2 regions of the Terribacillus aidingensis genome follow, and region 2 is predicted to be linked to the other one. Evidence: a T-box and tRNA genes for the amino acid it is inferred to sense, from the RefSeq annotation. Region 2 holds a T-box; the other holds one or more tRNA genes.
The links. The T-box of region 2 lies ahead of thrS (threonine--tRNA ligase). A T-box ahead of a tRNA ligase gene usually reads a tRNA of that ligase, here a tRNA-Thr.
Positions count from the first base shown of each region.

Region 1: it encodes a tRNA-Thr, which carries the amino acid that the T-box ahead of thrS (threonine--tRNA ligase) is inferred to sense. The anticodon was not compared.

Region 1 covers NZ_CP159996.1:90,071-99,607, reverse strand. The annotation lists gene ABXS78_RS00615 (AraC family transcriptional regulator) at 1-692, opposite strand, end outside; gene ABXS78_RS00610 (Atu4866 domain-containing protein) at 820-1,068, shown strand; gene ABXS78_RS00605 (SDR family oxidoreductase) at 1,124-1,855, shown strand; tRNA gene ABXS78_RS00600 (tRNA-Thr) at 1,958-2,030, opposite strand; tRNA gene ABXS78_RS00595 (tRNA-Asn) at 2,033-2,107, opposite strand; rRNA gene rrf (5S ribosomal RNA) at 2,139-2,251, opposite strand; rRNA gene ABXS78_RS00585 (23S ribosomal RNA) at 2,488-5,412, opposite strand; rRNA gene ABXS78_RS00580 (16S ribosomal RNA) at 5,591-7,152, opposite strand; rRNA gene rrf (5S ribosomal RNA) at 7,405-7,517, opposite strand; rRNA gene ABXS78_RS00570 (23S ribosomal RNA) at 7,630-9,537, opposite strand, start outside.
Region 2 covers NZ_CP159996.1:3,348,757-3,358,293, forward strand. The annotation lists gene ABXS78_RS17275 (SDR family oxidoreductase) at 64-810, opposite strand; gene ABXS78_RS17280 (ABC transporter substrate-binding protein) at 1,281-2,231, opposite strand; gene ABXS78_RS17285 (iron ABC transporter permease) at 2,368-3,369, shown strand; gene ABXS78_RS17290 (iron ABC transporter permease) at 3,366-4,373, shown strand; gene ABXS78_RS17295 (GNAT family N-acetyltransferase) at 4,470-4,985, opposite strand; gene ABXS78_RS17300 (nucleotidyltransferase domain-containing protein) at 4,999-5,697, opposite strand; T-box leader at 5,761-5,976, shown strand; gene thrS (threonine--tRNA ligase) at 6,276-7,469, shown strand; gene ABXS78_RS17310 (dipeptide/oligopeptide/nickel ABC transporter ATP-binding protein) at 7,500-8,261, opposite strand; gene ABXS78_RS17315 (ABC transporter ATP-binding protein) at 8,258-9,046, opposite strand; gene nikC (nickel transporter permease) at 9,043-9,537, opposite strand, start outside.

The DNA.
Region 1 (9,537 bases), 320 kb from region 2:
TGATGATATAAAGCCGACGTGCTAAGGTTTACTTGTTTAGCCAATTCATCTATCTTTATTTCGTGAGAAAAATACTTCTTTAAATAATTTAGAGCAGCGGCTACTTCAGATAACTTACTCCCTTTTGCAGCGAGGTTTTTTACTCTGTCGCCATACTTCCCCTGCATGATACGGTAAAGGATTTCTTTGATAATAAGTGGTGCAAGTATCTCCGTATCTTCAGGAGTATGGAGCAGTTTCACGAGTCTGATTAATGCATCCACAATTGCTTCATTTGTCTGATCTACATATATGCCTCTCTCGGAAATACCTTTATTGGTTGCGTGCTGCTTATACTCTTTTGAAACTTTTGCAATCTGCATGAAATTAAAATTCAACCGAAGACATAGATATGGTTCCTTTTCACTTGCCTCTAATATTTCTCCGATAACTGGCAGATCAACTGCTACGACTAAGTAATCACCCTTCTGGTAAAAGAAGTCCTCCCCATTAACAGATACCAATTTTCTTCCTTGCAGAACAATGCATAACGCAGGTTCATGCATTGTATGTACAGGTTCCAGCGGCTTTGCAGATCGAATAAATTCCAAACCAGAGATAAGTGTAAGATTCGTACCATCCTTGGTTGCAAGTGTTGTGACTAACTTTGTAAGCTCGCGTTCTTTCAATTGCAATTGTTCTTCCGATGACATGGAATACATCCTCCTTTGTAGAGCTCATCAGCTTGGAGAATAGGGCAAGAATTAAAGAGATGCCGGCTACCGCCCCATGCTTACTTTCCTTGATACTAATAGTAGATCAGAAAAGGAGTGATATCGTTTGAAGATTACTACTCATTCTTATGCTGGACTTTGGGTCACCAAAGATCGGTATATCCGGCATGAACTGCTGCCCGAAGGACGCTATGTGGAAGCTCGCGGCAATGTCGAAGGCGCCTATACAGGTGCTTATCAAATTATAGGTGACCACATTGAATACCAAGATGATACTGGTTTCACAGCAGATGGAGATTTTCGTAACGGGATCTTATACCACGCAGGAATGATCCTATATCGTGACCAAGAATAATGTGGTCCCGTAAAGAGTCTTCTATCAAAGTTGAATTAGAAAGGAAGATACAAGCATGAGTATAAAGAATAAAGTTATTCTTGTCACTGGAGGAAGCAGCGGTATCGGGGCAGCTACTGTAGAATTGTTAGCTGAAAATGGTGCTGTTGTAATTGCTGCAGCCCGCAGAACAGATAAATTAGAAACAGTTGTATCTATAATCCGCCAAAAAGGGTATATAGCCGATTATAAGCAGCTCGATGTTACAGACTTTAATCAAATGCAGGATACAGTAGAAGAGATTATAGAGTCATACGGAAAAATTGATGTTATTGTAAATAATGCTGGTGTAATGCCACTATCAAAATTGGAATCTCTGAAAATTGATGAATGGAATCGTATGATTGATGTAAATATCCGAGGTGTCCTCCATGGTATTGGCGCTGCATTACCTCTGATGAAGGAACAGCATAGCGGACATATTATTAATATCGCTTCTATAGGCGCATACGAAGTAACCCCAACAGCAGCAGTTTATTGCGCAACCAAATATGCGGTCCGTGCAATCACGGAAGGATTGCGACAGGAAGCAACAAATAATATTCGTGCAACTCTAATTTCACCGGGTGTAACTGAATCTGAACTGGCTGATCATATTACTGATAAACAAGCGAGTGAAGCTATGCTCGAATATCGCCGACTAGCTCTTCCTGCTTCTGCTATTGCAAAGGCCATTCTTTATGCAATTTCACAACCAGCAGAGATCGATGTGAGTGAATTGATTGTAAGACCTTCTTTATCATCATAAATTACAGAAAAAGCCCTTTCTAGTATGATAGGGCTCAATAGTTAAAAATCTATAAAATCAAAAAAAGTATTAGAGTAATTAAACTCTAATACTTTTTTTCTAAGCTTCCTAGCGGACTTGAACCGCTGACCCCCACCTTACCATGGTGGTGCTCTACCGACTGAGCTAAGGAAGCGATGGCTCCACAGGCAGGATTCGAACCTGCGACCGATCGGTTAACAGCCGATAGCTCTACCACTGAGCTACTGTGGATCAATATTAAATATGTATACAAAAAAGAACTGCCTGGCAGTGTCCTACTCTCACGGGGCGAACCCAACTACCATCGGCGCTGAAGAGCTTAACTACTGTGTTCGGCATGGGAACAGGTGTGACCTCTTCGCTATTACCACCAGACAATTCAAGAATTCAATTGGAAATGAACCCTCAAAACTAGATAAGAAACATGTCCTGCCAGACATTTCATGCGGCCAAGCACCGGAGTGCTTGGACTTTGGCGTTGACTTACTCGTCAGATCCAGCTCCAGGAACCAGAAACTCCAGCCTAAGCGATAGCCCTGCAAGGGTAAAACCACCCTTTCCGGCCTCTCACTTATACTTGCATTTCTAAGCGGTTCCCTCCGCTTTTCGTTTTAGTTAAGTCCTCGATCGATTAGTATTCGTCAGCTGCACGTGTCACCACGCTTCCACCTCGAACCTATCTACCTCATCGTCTCTGAGGGATCTTACTCATTTAAAATGATGAGAAGTCTCATCTTGAGGGGGGCTTCATGCTTAGATGCTTTCAGCACTTATCCCTTCCGCACGTAGCTACCCAGCTATGCTCCTGGCGGAACAACTGGTGCACCAGCGGTGCGTCCATCCCGGTCCTCTCGTACTAAGGACAGCTCCTCTCAAACTTCTAACGCCCACGACGGATAGGGACCGAACTGTCTCACGACGTTCTGAACCCAGCTCGCGTACCGCTTTAATGGGCGAACAGCCCAACCCTTGGGACCGACTACAGCCCCAGGATGCGATGAGCCGACATCGAGGTGCCAAACCTCCCCGTCGATGTGGACTCTTGGGGGAGATAAGCCTGTTATCCCCGGGGTAGCTTTTATCCGTTGAGCGACGGCCCTTCCATACGGCACCGCCGGATCACTAAGCCCGACTTTCGTCCCTGCTCGACTTGTAGGTCTCGCAGTCAAGCTCCCTTCTGCCTTTGCACGCTACGAATGATTTCCAACCATTCTGAGGGAACCTTTGGGCGCCTCCGTTACTCTTTGGGAGGCGACCGCCCCAGTCAAACTGCCCACCTGACACTGTCTCCGAACCGGATAACGGTTCTGGGTTAGAATGTCAATACAGCCAGGGTGGTATCCCACGGATGCCTCCACCGAAGCTGGCGCTCCGGCTTCTAAGGCTCCCACCTATCCTGTACAAGCTGTACCAACATTCCATATCAGGCTACAGTAAAGCTCCACGGGGTCTTTCCGTCCTGTCGCGGGTAATGCGCATCTTCACGCATAGTATAATTTCACCGGGTCTCTCGTTGAGACAGTGCCCAAGTCGTTGCACCTTTCGTGCGGGTCGGAACTTACCCGACAAGGAATTTCGCTACCTTAGGACCGTTATAGTTACGGCCGCCGTTTACTGGGGCTTCGGTTCACAGCTTCGGGACGAAGTCCCTAACCATTCCCCTTAACCTTCCAGCACCGGGCAGGTGTCAGCCCCTATACTTCGCCTTACGGCTTTGCAGAGACCTGTGTTTTTGCTAAACAGTCGCTTGGGCCTTTTCACTGCGGCTTCTCCTTAAAAGAAGCACCCCTTCTCCCGAAGTTACGGGGTCATTTTGCCGAGTTCCTTAACGAGAGTTCTCCCGATCATCTTCGGTTACTCACCGTGCCTACCTGTGTCGGTTTGCGGTACGGGCACCTATTTCCTCACTAGAGGCTTTTCTTGGCAGTGTGAAATCAGGAACTTCGGTACTAAATTTCCCTCCCCATAACCGCCTGGAATAGTGTTGAGTGGATTTGCCTGCTCAACTTCCTCACGGCTTGGACGCGCATAACCAGCAGCGCGCTTTCCCTATCCTCCTGCGTCCCCCCATCGTTCAAGCGGATTTAGGTGGTACAGGAATATCAACCTGTTGTCCATCGCCTACGCCTTTCGGCCTCGGCTTAGGCCCCGACTAACCCTGAGCGGACGAGCCTTCCTCAGGAAACCTTGGGCTTTCGATGAAAGAGATTCTCACTCTTTTTTCGCTACTCATACCGGCATTCTCACTTCTAAGCGCTCCAGCCGTCCTCACGATCGACCTTCACTGCCCTTAGAACGCTCTCCTACCACTGACATCGTAGATGTCAATCCGCAGCTTCGGTGGTGTGTTTAGCCCCGGTATATTTTCGGCGCAGCGTCACTCGACCAGTGAGCTATTACGCACTCTTTCAATGATGGCTGCTTCTAAGCCAACATCCTGGTTGTCTAAGCAACGCCACATCCTTTTCCACTTAACACACACTTTGGGACCTTAGCTGGCGGTCTGGGCTGTTTCCCTTTCGACCATGAACCTTATCACCCATAGTCTGACTCCCAAAGTAGATTGATTGGCATTCGGAGTTTGACTGAATTCGGTAACCCGATGAGGGCCCCTAGTCCAATCAGTGCTCTACCTCCAACCATCATCCTTTGAGGCTAGCCCTAAAGCTATTTCGGAGAGAACCAGCTATCTCCGTGTTCGATTGGCATTTCACCCCTACCCACACCTCATCCCCGCACTTTTCAACGTGCGTGGGTTCGGGCCTCCAGTCAGTGTTACCTGACCTTCACCCTGGACATGGGTAGATCACACGGTTTCGGGTCTACGACCACCTACTATATCGCCCTATTCAGACTCGCTTTCGCTGCGGCTCCGTCTATACAACTTAACCTTGCAGGGGATCGTAACTCGCCGGTCCATTCTACAAAAGGTACGCCGTCACCCATTAACGGGCTTCGACTACTTGTAGGCACACGGTTTCAGGATCTATTTCACTCCCCTTCCGGGGTGCTTTTCACCTTTCCCTCACGGTACTGGTTCACTATCGGTCACTAGGGAGTATTTAGCCTTGGGAGATGGTCCTCCCGGATTCCGACGGAATTTCACGTGTTCCGCCGTACTCAGGATACACTCCGGAGGAAACCACATTTCAAATACAGGGCTCTTACCTTCTATGGCGGGCCATTCCAAGCCGCTTCGTCTATATGGTTTCTTTGTAACTCCAAAGGAGTGTCCTACAACCCCAGAAGGCAAGCCTTCTGGTTTGGGCTAATTCCGTTTCGCTCGCCGCTACTCAGGAAATCGCATTTGCTTTCTCTTCCTCCGGGTAATGAGATGTTTCAGTTCCCCGGGTCTGCCTCGTATCACCTATGTATTCAGTGATACGTACTATCCAATAACGGATAGCGGGTTCCCCCATTCGGAAATCTTCGGATCAAAGCTTACTTACAGCTCCCCGAAGCATATCGGTGTTAGTCCCGTCCTTCATCGGCTCCTAGTGCCAAGGCATCCACCGTGCGCCCTTCTTCACTTAACTAATAACGCATGATAAATCTATAAATCGCGACAATAAATTGTCGGCTTTAAAGTTTGATGTTCTGGCATGTTGTTTCTTATCTAGTTTTCAAGGTTCACAAGAGAGATTGATCTCTCAAAACTGAACAAACAACCAATTACGATGTCTACTACGAAGTAGTAGTTCCAATTATCCTTAGAAAGGAGGTGATCCAGCCGCACCTTCCGATACGGCTACCTTGTTACGACTTCACCCCAATCATTGATCCCACCTTCGGCGGCTGGCTCCAAAAGGTTACCTCACCGACTTCGGGTGTTACCAACTCTCGTGGTGTGACGGGCGGTGTGTACAAGGCCCGGGAACGTATTCACCGCGGCATGCTGATCCGCGATTACTAGCGATTCCGGCTTCATGCAGGCGAGTTGCAGCCTGCAATCCGAACTGAGAATGGTTTTATGGGATTCGCTTAGCCTCGCGGCTTTGCTGCCCTTTGTACCATCCATTGTAGCACGTGTGTAGCCCAGGTCATAAGGGGCATGATGATTTGACGTCATCCCCACCTTCCTCCGGTTTGTCACCGGCAGTCACTCTAGAGTGCCCAACTGAATGCTGGCAACTAGAATCAAGGGTTGCGCTCGTTGCGGGACTTAACCCAACATCTCACGACACGAGCTGACGACAACCATGCACCACCTGTCACGCTGTCCCCGAAGGGAACGCTCTGTCTCCAGAGTTGTCAGCGGATGTCAAGACCTGGTAAGGTTCTTCGCGTTGCTTCGAATTAAACCACATGCTCCACCGCTTGTGCGGGCCCCCGTCAATTCTTTTGAGTTTCAGCCTTGCGGCCGTACTCCCCAGGCGGAGTGCTTAATGCGTTAACTTCAGCACTAAGGGGCGGAAACCCCCTAACACCTAGCACTCATCGTTTACGGCGTGGACTACCAGGGTATCTAATCCTGTTTGCTCCCCACGCTTTCGCTCCTCAGCGTCAGTTACAGACCAGAGAGTCGCCTTCGCCACTGGTGTTCCTCCACATATCTACGCATTTCACCGCTACACGTGGAATTCCACTCTCCTCTTCTGCACTCAAGTTCCCCAGTTTCCAATGACCCTCCACAGTTGAGCTGTGGGCTTTCACATCAGACTTAAGAAACCGCCTACGAGCCCTTTACGCCCAATAATTCCGGACAACGCTTGCCCCCTACGTATTACCGCGGCTGCTGGCACGTAGTTAGCCGGGGCTTTCTGGTTAGGTACCGTCAAGGTACGAGCAGTTACTCTCGTACTTGTTCTTCCCTAACAACAGAGCTTTACGACCCGAAGGCCTTCATCGCTCACGCGGCGTTGCTCCGTCAGACTTTCGTCCATTGCGGAAGATTCCCTACTGCTGCCTCCCGTAGGAGTCTGGGCCGTGTCTCAGTCCCAGTGTGGCCGATCACCCTCTCAGGTCGGCTATGCATCGTCGCCTTGGTGGGCCATTACCCCGCCAACTAGCTAATGCACCGCGGGCCCATCTGTAAGTGACAGCCGAAACCGTCTTTCCATTTCCAATCAGGAGAAAGGAAATACTATCCGGTATTAGCTCCGGTTTCCCGAAGTTATCCCAGTCTTACAGGCAGGTTGCCCACGTGTTACTCACCCGTCCGCCGCTCATTCCGCCAGAATCACCCCGAAGGGGTCAACTGGTTTCCTGCGCTCGACTTGCATGTATTAGGCACGCCGCCAGCGTTCGTCCTGAGCCAAGATCAAACTCTCCATGAAAGTTTTGATGCATTGCTCGTTAGAGCTGACGTTGATCTTGCGATCATGTCGTTTAGTTCGTAATTGGTTGTTTTGTTCAGTTTTCAAAGATCAATTTCGTTCCGTCACTCATTTGGCGACTAGAACATCATATCATGTTTCAACTTACGTTGTCAACATGTTTTTTGGCGAAGCAATCGATCTAACTCGACACAGCTTCGAAAATAAAAGACTCCTTAATCTGCACATAGCAGTGTTGGAGTCCTTTACCTTGCCTGGCAGCGTCCTACTCTCGCAGGGCGAACCCAACTACCATCGGCGCTGAAGAGCTTAACTGCTGTGTTCGGCATGGGAACAGGTGTGACCTCTTCGCTATTACCACCAGACAATTCAAGAATTCAATTGAATGAACCCTCAAAACTAGATAAGAAACATGTCCTGCCAGACATTTCATGCGGCCAAGCACCGGAGTGCTTGGACTTTGGCGTTGACTTAATGTTAGTTAAGTCCTCGATCGATTAGTATTCGTCAGCTGCACGTGTCACCACGCTTCCACCTCGAACCTATCTACCTCATCGTCTCTGAGGGATCTTACTCATTTAAAATGATGAGAAGTCTCATCTTGAGGGGGGCTTCATGCTTAGATGCTTTCAGCACTTATCCCTTCCGCACGTAGCTACCCAGCTATGCTCCTGGCGGAACAACTGGTGCACCAGCGGTGCGTCCATCCCGGTCCTCTCGTACTAAGGACAGCTCCTCTCAAACTTCTAACGCCCACGACGGATAGGGACCGAACTGTCTCACGACGTTCTGAACCCAGCTCGCGTACCGCTTTAATGGGCGAACAGCCCAACCCTTGGGACCGACTACAGCCCCAGGATGCGATGAGCCGACATCGAGGTGCCAAACCTCCCCGTCGATGTGGACTCTTGGGGGAGATAAGCCTGTTATCCCCGGGGTAGCTTTTATCCGTTGAGCGACGGCCCTTCCATACGGCACCGCCGGATCACTAAGCCCGACTTTCGTCCCTGCTCGACTTGTAGGTCTCGCAGTCAAGCTCCCTTCTGCCTTTGCACGCTACGAATGATTTCCAACCATTCTGAGGGAACCTTTGGGCGCCTCCGTTACTCTTTGGGAGGCGACCGCCCCAGTCAAACTGCCCACCTGACACTGTCTCCGAACCGGATAACGGTTCTGGGTTAGAATGTCAATACAGCCAGGGTGGTATCCCACGGATGCCTCCACCGAAGCTGGCGCTCCGGCTTCTAAGGCTCCCACCTATCCTGTACAAGCTGTACCAACATTCCATATCAGGCTACAGTAAAGCTCCACGGGGTCTTTCCGTCCTGTCGCGGGTAATGCGCATCTTCACGCATAGTATAATTTCACCGGGTCTCTCGTTGAGACAGTGCCCAAGTCGTTGCACCTTTCGTGCGGGTCGGAACTTACCCGACAAGGAATTTCGCTACCTTAGGACCGTTATAGTTACGGCCGCCGTTTACTGGGGCTTCGGTTCACAGCTTCGGGACGAAGTCCCTAACCATTCCCCTTAACCTTCCAGCACCGGGCAGGTGTCAGCCCCTATACTTCGCCTTACGGCTTTGCAGAGACCTGTGTTTTTGCTAAACAGTCGCTTGGGCCTTTTCACTGCGGCTTCTCCTTAAAAGAAGCACCCCTTCTCCCGAAGTTACGGGGTCATTTTGCCGAGTTCCTTAACGAGAGTTCTCCCGATCATCTTCGGTTACTCACCGTGCCTACCTGTGTCGGTTTGCGGTACGGGCACCTATTTCCTCACTAGAGGCTTTTCTTGGCAGTGTGAAATCAGGAACTTCGGTACTAAATTTCCCTCCCCATAACCGCCTGGAATAGTGTTGAGTGGATTTGCCTGCTCAACTTCCTCACGGCTTGGACGCGCATAACCAGCAGCGCGCTTTCCCTATCCTCCTGCGTCCCCCCATCGTTCAAGCGGATTTAGGTGGTACAGGAATATCAACCTGTTGTCCATCGCCTACGCCTTTCGGCCTCGGCTTAGGCCCCGACTAACCCTGAGCGGACGAGCCTTCCTCAGGAAACCTTGGGCTTTCGATGAAAGAGATTCTCACTCTTTTTTCGCTACTCATACCGGCATTCTCACTTCTAAGCGCTCCAGCCGTCCTCACGATCGACCTTCACTGCCCTTAGAACGCTCTCCTACCACTGACATCGTAGATGTCAATCCGCAGCTTCGGTGGTGTGTTTAGCCCCGGTATATTTTCGGCGCAGCGTCACTCGACCAGTGAGCTATTACGCACTCTTTCAATGATGGCTGCTTCTAAGCCAACATCCTGGTTGTCTAAGCAACGCCACATCCTTTTCCACTTAACACACACTTTGGGACCTTAGCTGGCGGTCTGGGCTGTTTCCCTT
Region 2 (9,537 bases):
ACTTACTTCCCTTTCATCTTAACTGATAGCATGAACCATTAATAGATTTTTCTTCCATAAATGTCATCTGCGAAGGAAACCGCCTTCTGAATGAAGCTCCTGTCCCGTCACCCAGTAGCCATCTTCTCCGACTAGGAAACTGATAAGTCTCGCTGCATCATCCGGCTCTCCGATTCTCCCCATTGGAAATTGAGGAAGCAGGTGCTGTCTTATATCGTCTGTCATCCATGTACTGTCTGTCGGACCTGGATTGACTGCATTGACATTGATTCCAACCTGCGCCAAATCAGCAGCAAGAGATTGAGAGAATGCCGTAATGGCACCCTTGGTAGCAATGTATGCCAGTTCGTCAGGCATAGGCCCTTGGCTCTGACCAGAAGTGAGGTTTACGATACTTCCTTTGTCGGCTGGCCGATGCTTTTTGAAAAGTTTTGCGAATTCTGCGCAAAGCAGGAAGACACTTCTCATATTCACAGCATAATGACGATCAAGCTGAACCCTATCAAGTTCCTCATAGCTGCCATTCTGTGAAAAAGCAGCACAATTGATTAATATAGCCGGAACTCCTAGCTGCTGCTGTACTTCTTGCAGAATAGTTTCGGCTGTCTCCGGTTGTTCTAGATCTGCTTCCATACCAAAGCTTTTGACTCCGGCTTCTTTCAACTCGCTCCTAAGCTGTTCAGGCCAAGTCTCACCTGCCCGCCAATATGTAAAAAAGATATCCACCCCTTGTTCTGCTAGCCGGCGGCATACTGCCGTACCAATGGAGCGGGGATACGAAACTCCAGTTACTATTGCTATCTTAGTCATCTATAAGAACCTCCTGTTATTACTATCTCTTAACATCATTCGTTTACACTGAAAGGAAATCCTACTTACAAGGAAATATCACTTTGAAAATGCTTTGTTTTTTACCGTTTACAGTGTAGTCATTACGATACTGATTTACAGCTGGCTTCTTTATAAAGCTATTTCCGTATCTGCATTTAATCATAACGATATGTGGGTATCAATCATTGTTCCTCTTTTTGTGATCGGCTGGATTAACACCAGAGAAAAAGGTTTTCAGCGTACGATTTCTTTCTCCTGACAGCCTCGATCTGTACAGCTTTGGATATTTACTTCCATACATACCAAAGTATCTTTATTTGATCAGCAAAAAAGCAGGAGTGATCCTCCTGCTCTATACTTATTCTCCTTAAATTTATCTGCATTCAATAAACAATTTATTTCATTACAAAAAAAACTTCTCCCCCATTTTCACAGGGAAAAAGTTTTTCTTACTTCACTAAGCTCTCAACTGCATCGTCCACAATTTGCTCGTTCGCAATCGGGCCAGTGTACAGCCAGCTTGTTTCTTTATCATATTTATAGACATTGCCGTCTTTGATAGCTGGTACATTTGCAAGTAATGGATCATCCAGGATTTCAGATCCATCACCTTCATCACTATTGATCAAGAAGAGGTGGTCAACATCCATTTCAGCCAATTGCTCAAGAGAAACTGGGTTCCAGTTTGCTGTTGCACCTTTGGAAATTTCCTTAACGCCTTCTGGCACTGTAAGACCTAGATCACCGTAAAGTACCGCACCGCTTGATAGGTTCTCACTTACGATGTAAAGCTGTCCGCCGACAAGCCAGATAGCAGCCGCAGATTCATCGCCAATTGCAGATTGGATTTGTTCTTTTGCATCTGCTGCTTTTGCATCATAATCATCAAGCACCTTTTGTGCTTCATCCTCTTTACCGAAGATTTCTCCGACTGTTTGCAGTTCTTTACGCCAGTCGCCGTTCTCTTCCGTACCCATTACATAAGTAGGGGCAATTTTATTGTACTGCTCGTACTTATCGCCTTCTACCAAGGAAGCAGAATCCATGATGATTAAGTCTGGTTTAAAGCTTGCTACTGCCTCAAAAGGAAGTGTGGAATCAATTGTTGGTACATCCTTCAAGCTATCCTGTAAGTAACCTTGTGGATCGCCATTATTTACAGACCATTGCGCTACTGGTGTAATATCAAGTGCTACAAGGTTATCCTCCAAATAGGAAGCAAGTACATTTTTAGGATTTGCAGGAATCTCGACCTCATGGCCCATTGCGTCCGTAACTGTACGTGTTTCACTGCTCTCTTTATCGGAGGAATTATTTTCAGCATTGTCACTTGAATCGTTATTGCCGCAACCTGTTATAATGAATACAACACTGGCGAAGACTGCCAGCAGTAAAAACATACTCTTTCTTTTGAACAAGGGACTCACCTCTTGGTTTATGTTATAATCTCATATTAGATGATAACAATTCTCATTATCAATTACAAGCATCATTTCATTCATTTGGTATACATAGAGCGCAGAAAGCGGGATAACGATGCAAGCACGAAAACTAATTGGCACAATCATACTTATCGCAGGTATCGCCCTGCTGATTCTTTCTATAGGACTATCAATCGTATTCGGTGTCGCGGATATCTCACTGGGCACTGTCTGGAATAGTATTTTCCATTATGATGCTGCAAATACATCCCATCAAATCATTCATCGGCTTCGAATGCCTCGTACTGTAGCGGCAGTTCTGATTGGCGCAATGCTTGCTGCTTCCGGAGCGATCATGCAAGGGATGACTCGCAACCCGCTTGCTTCTCCGCAAATCATGGGCGTAACTTCCGGTGCGACTTTCATGATCGCGATTGCACTTGTCTTCCTTCCTGGTATTTCCAACGTAAACCTGCTTTTATTCTCATTTCTTGGTGCAGGACTTGGCCTTGGACTTGTCTTCGGAATTGGCCTGTTGGCAAGAACCGGATTGACACCAGTGAAGCTGGCATTAGCAGGGACTGCTATCACTGCTTTACTTGGAGCCTTCTCCAACGCCATGGCAATTCATTTTGATGTTGCCAGGGACTTGAGCTTCTGGTACGCGGGGGGTGTCGCGAATGTGCAATGGGATACGGTAAAGCTGTTATTCCCAGCTGCTGCGGTCGGCTTCGTACTGGCATTGTTCATCAGCGGATCGGTTACGACCCTAAGTCTCGGAGAAGATGTGGCGACCGGCCTTGGTTTAAAGACCGGTCTGGTGAAAGCAGCCGGAGTACTGGTTGTGCTGATTTTAACAGGAGCTGCCATTTCAGTCGGCGGTACAATCGGTTTTGTCGGATTGGTTATTCCACATATCACACGGTTCCTCGTCGGACCGGATTATCGCTGGATCATTCCATGTTCGGCTGTGTTGGGCGGTCTTTTACTTAACTTTGCCGATATTGCATCACGTATGATCAATCCACCTTTCGAAACACCTGTTGGCGCTCTCACGGCTTTGATCGGCGTGCCATTCTTTATTTATCTAGCTCGCCGGGAGGGTAAGAACATATGATACACCCTGCGAAAAAAACTAATCTGGTGGCAATCGGAATAATTACTGCTATTCTTATTGTATTTTTCATCAGCTTGAATACCGGAACAATCCCTATCGGACCGGCAGATGTTGTAAAGACTTTGCTTGGTACCGGGGATGGCTCATTTGATGTAATCTTATTCGATTTCCGTCTGCCGCGCATGGTAATTGCGCTATTGATAGGAATCGGAATGGGTATTGCAGGTGCGATTCTGCAGGGTGTATCCCAGAATGGACTTGCTGACCCAGGTATCTTAGGAATCAATGCAGGGGCAGGTTTTGCTGTCGTCCTTTATATTTTCTTCCTGCAGGATAAGCTGGCTGGTACCGGCAGCCTGCAAGTATTCATCATGCCACTATTCGCATTCGCTGGGGCGTTCCTCGCAGCATGCCTTATTTACGCATTAGCTTGGAAAAAAGGTGTTACGCCAGTCCGTCTAATTCTTGTCGGTATTGGGATAAACGCTGCCTTCGGCGGTCTGATCATCGTCTTCCAGCTTATGATGGAACCGAAGGATTTCACGCAGGCGACAATCTGGCTGAACGGCAGCATCTGGCAGACGAGCTGGAATTATGTCCTTGCACTCTTGCCTTGGATTATACTGCTCGTCCCATATGCAATTTATAAAGCAAAAGCATTAAACGTTTTGACACTAGGCGACCAAATCGCTGTCGGTGTCGGGGCTCCGGTGCAAAAAGAGCGCACAATCCTGCTGCTCCTTGCTGTTGCACTGGCGGGAGCTTGCGTAGCCGCTGGAGGAGCAATTACCTTCCTCGGACTTGTCGCACCGCACTTGGCAAGGCGTATCGTTGGACCGAATCACAAGCATCTGCTTCCGATTTGCGCACTGATCGGAGCTCTCATTATGCTTGTAGCCGATACTTTATCGCGAACGATTCTGGCGCCATCTGAAATTCCAATTGGTTTGGTAGTTTCGGCGATTGGCGCACCTTATTTTATCTACTTGTTGATTAAAGAATGAACCCTCGCTAATGAGAGGGTTCATTTGCTTACTATACTAAATATCAGTTCGTAGGATCTCCGGGTTAGATGGTACCATCCAAATCAAAAATGAAATTCATTTGCTCTCCTCCAAAATCAAAGCCATATGTATCTCTGAAATATATGTATCTCCTATTTTCAATGCATGCTTTTCTACGCCAAATTGCCGGAAACCAGCTTGTTCGTAAACATGCTTGGCAACCGGATTTGTCGCAGCTACGACAAGGTTTACCTTTTCAATTCCTTCCCGTTCTTTTGCCACTTGGATCATATGCGCTATCAGCTTTTTTCCGTACCCTTTTCCTCTTGTTTCAGGAGCTAGATAAACTGCTACTAAATCTGCACGGTGGCGGAGCTTTACAGGCTTTTCATATCTTAATGTTGCATTGCCGGCGAGATTCCGATCCAGAAATATCCCATACGTCTCAGCATCCGGACTCTCAAAATTTCCCCTTATCCGTTCTATTGGATTTTCCTGTTTCACTGCATCCTCATAGGAGGTGCCAAATGCATCCGGATGTGCCTGCAAGGCTTGTAGTCTTAGTTCCCAGTAAGCTTCTGCATCAGCTGCTGTCAATTTTCTTATTTTCATAGATTTTTCCCCCTCAACCCAAGTAATATCCTTCGAATAGGCGTCCACCGTACGGCTCCAAGCAATCATCTGCCAGCTGTACAATAGCTTGCTTATCATGTTGCTTATAAAATGCTTCTAAGCTTTGTTCAAATTGAATTGCAAGATCTGAGTCCATGCTCTTCAATTCCCGGAACATCCATTTACCTGAACCAATCCAATGCCGGCTGGTGCGAAGCGTAAATATCGCCAGATCATTGACGATTGCATTAACCAGGAAATACGCTTCCCCGCCTACCTCTTTATCAAGGAAATCATCAATTAGATTCGTAATCATATACCGATTATGATCGATTTTTTGTTTGTCCCAAGGCGAAGGTCCAGCAGCAAATATAATGCTTGCTTCGGATTTCATTTTGGTAACAACTGGCGCTTCTTTCAGTACAATCGCTTCACTCACCATCCTTGGCATGGAAGGGATTCCTCGTTCTGCGTCACTGGCAAAGAAATTCTTGTAGGCCTCTCCTGTGTAAACAAACACCTCTATCGGCCACCCATCAAAATGCAAAGATTCTCTGTACGCCCTATTTTCTCCCGCATACAGAATAATGATATCCAGGTCAGAAGTGGCTGTTGCTTCCCCTCTGGCACAGCTTCCTGCCAGCATTGCTCCTGTGCAGTCCGGATGGTGGATTTCGATGAATCTTTTGGCAGTATCTTTTGGGTCTCTCAAAAAAAATCCCTCATTTTCATTTGACGTCTATATCCAGTATCTGTATAATGAGCATACAACAAAACAGAAGCGTTGATAAGGACAAGATGCACACGCCTCTATCTTTCAGAGAGCGAAGGAATTGCTGGAACCTTCGCAGATAAGCATATGCATTACCGCCTTGGAGCTATTACGGGGAAACACAAGTATCCGTAATCGGGAAGACCGTTATCGTATTTTGAAGCATCAGCTATATGCTGATGGAATTAGGGTGGAACCACGACCGCAATCGTCCCTTTAGAGAGATGAGTGCGGTCTTTTTGTTTACAATTTTATATCTTAAAAAGCAATGCGAAGGACATGATTCAGATCATCCTTCTCCTGACAGAAAGCAGGGTCACCGGCTGAGAGCCCTGCAGGAGAACGATTTGGATTACCACCTTCAAGCTATAGCGGGGAACTAGCAGTATCCGCTATCGGGAAATCCGTTATCACGAATGAAGCGCCAGTATTGGCGAAATTTTGGGTGGAACCACGACCACAATCGTCCCGATCACGGGAGGATTGTGGTCTTTTTTATATCTAAAGGAGGAATTATCATGAATAAACAAGCAGAAGCAGAAAAACGAAACCATCGCAAACTCGGACAGCAACTCGAGCTTTTCCTAAGCATGGAGGAAGCACCTGGCATGCCTTTCTTCTTGCCAAAGGGAATGGTATTGCGCAATAAATTGGAGGAGCTGTGGAAAGAAAAACATGCCCAAGCTGGATATGATGAAATCAAAACTCCAATCATGATGAAGCAGCAGCTCTGGGAGCAGTCCGGTCACTGGGATCATTATCACGAAAACATGTATTTCTCAGAAGTGGATGATCAGCGCTATGCTATTAAACCAATGAGCTGTCCGGGCGCCGTACTGATTTACAACAGCAAGCTCCGCAGCTATCGCGATCTTCCAATGCGTTATGCAGAATTAGGGCTTGTTCACCGGCACGAACTGTCTGGTTCCCTGAATGGATTGCTGCGTGTTCGGTCATTCACACAGGATGATGCGCATCTGTTCGTCCGTGAAGATCAGATTGAACAAGAAGTGGAAAAAGTACTGCAGCTGATCGATGACTTTTACAGTCTATTTGGCTTTTCTTATGAAGTAGAGCTATCCACTCGCCCAGAAGACTTCATGGGTTCACCCGCTGTTTGGGATAAGGCGGAGGCAGCATTGGAGAATGTTTTGAAACGCCAAGGTATTGTGTATAAAGTAAACGCTGGAGACGGTGCATTTTATGGCCCGAAAATCGATTTTCATATTCTCGACAGCCTTGGGCGCAGCTGGCAATGCGGGACTGTTCAGCTTGATTTCCAGATGCCGGAGAAATTCGATTGCAGCTATGTGGATCAAGAAAACAGCCGCAGACAGCCGATTATGATTCACCGGGCTATCTACGGATCAATCGAGCGCTTTATGGCCATTCTCATCGAGCATTACGCAGGAGACTTCCCATTCTGGTTGGCACCTGTTCAAGCAAGTGTTCTCCCGATAAGTGATGCACATGCGGATTATGCTCATGCAGTTTGTGCGGAATTGCGTAAGGGGGGGTACCGTGTATCAGTGGATGATCGTTCAGAAAAGATCGGATTGAAGATACGAGAGGGATCGCAGCAAAAAGTGCCTTATCTGCTTATTGTAGGCGATAATGAAATGCAAAATAAGACAGTTGCTGTCCGGAAACGCCCGGAAGGCAATCTTGGGGAAATGCCTTTGTTGGATCTTATGAAACAGTTTGAGGGATAAGAAAAAAGCGGGTGCTCTTGGAGCATCCGCTTAAAATATACGAATCAATTCTTTCGTGTAAGCATGACGGCTATTATCGTAAATTTCTTCCTTCTGAAATATATCAAGCAGTTCCCCATCTTTCATGACAGCGATGCGCTGACACAGCTGATAAACTGCGGCTAAATCATGTGAAATGAACAGATAGGACATGCCTAATGTCTTTTGCAGGGAAGCAAGCAGCTCGAGAATGGCTCCTTGGGAAAGCACATCAAGACTTGCTGTCGGTTCATCCAGGACAATGAGTTTTGGCTCGATACTGATGGCGCGCGCAATGGTAACGCGCTGCTTTTGCCCGCCGCTCAGCTCATGCGGATAACGGTCGCCAAGTTCTTCCGGCAGTTCAACTGCTTCAAGCAGTTGTTCTACAAAACTTTGTTTTGAATGGAATGTAAAATGCTCCAGTTGGAGTTCCTGCTGAAACTGCATGTAAGGATCAAGCAAAGAATCCTTGATTTTCAGCTTTGGATTCAATGCAGCTGTTGGATTTTGAAAGACTGTCTGAACGTTTCGGCGATAGTCTCGAAGCTCCTTGCGATTTGCATTGGCTAGCGGTGTACCATCAAAACTGATGGATCCATCATCAATCTTTTCGACACCTAGCAGGCAGCGAGCCAGTGTACTTTTGCCGCAGCCGCTTTCGCCTACCAACCCCAAGCTCTCCCCTTGATGTATGGAAAGAGACAAATCATTCACAGCCAGCTTACCGGGATTATAGCTCTTCTTCAGATTACTTATTTCCATAACAGTCATGATTTGCTTACCTCCTTGATACGCATTGGAAGCGTAGGTGCAGCATGGATCAGCTGTTTGGTATACGCATGTTCCGGCTGATGGATGAGCTTTTGTTTTGATCCAGCTTCAATGATTTTCCCATCTTTCATAACAGCAATTTTATCTGCATAACGAGCAACATGCCGCCAATCATGGGTGATGAAAAGAATCGCACAGCCCTTTTTTTGCTGGAGCTCTTGAAGCAGTGAAAGAATTCGATGCGCAGATACACTATCAAGTGCAGTTGTTGCTTCATCTGCAATCAAAATATCAGGTTCTAAAAGAAGTGCAAGTGCTATAGATGCACGCTGCAGCTGGCCTCCGCTCAGCTGAAATGGGTATCTCTTAATAAAAGCTGCATCCAGACCAACCGATTCAAATGCTTCATTTATCATATTTTTACGCTTTTTCTTTTCTTGCACTCCATGTGTTAGCAAATACTCTTCCATATGCTGCTGAATCGTCAGAAAGGGGGTAAAAGAACCGTTATAGTCTTGGAAAATGTAACTGATCGCCTTTCCTCGCAATTGGTTCATTTCTGTTTTTGGGCGTTCAAGGATATTGCTGCCTTGGTAAATTACACTGCCAGAGGCTCTTAGATTAGGTCCAAGCAACTGGCCGATTGCTTGTGACAGCATCGTTTTCCCGCTGCCACTTTGACCTACGAGGGCAAACCACTCTCCTTTATCGATAGTTAGACTGACATGATCCACAATCGTTTTCTCACCATGTGATACGGTTAGATCTTTAATCGATAAAATCATGGCTGCACCTCCTTTTTCACATCGAATTTATCTCGTAAATAGTCACCAAGGATATTTGCCACCAACACTACCACCACTATTGCAAGTCCAGGATATATCATCATTTCCGGGTTCGCTTGGAAATAAGGTCTGGACTCGTTCAGCATAGCGCCCCACTCTGGCGTCGGAGGCTGTGCTCCGAGTCCGATATAGGAAAGCGAGGAGATCAGCAAGATGATCTTACCAAAATCTAAACTGGCTAAAACGAGTACGTTCCCAATAATATGTGGCATCAGATGTTTGCGCATAATTGTAAATGTGGAAAGACCATTAATTCGGGCAATGGTGATGTAGTCTTTTTGCACTTCTGTCAGCACTGTACTGCGCACCATCCTGGCATAGTTGACCCACTTCACGAGAACAATTGCAAAAAGCAAATTTCCAATACCGGGCCCCAGCAAACCGCTAAGTACAATGGCTATCACTGTATCCGGAAAGGCAAGGAAGCCATC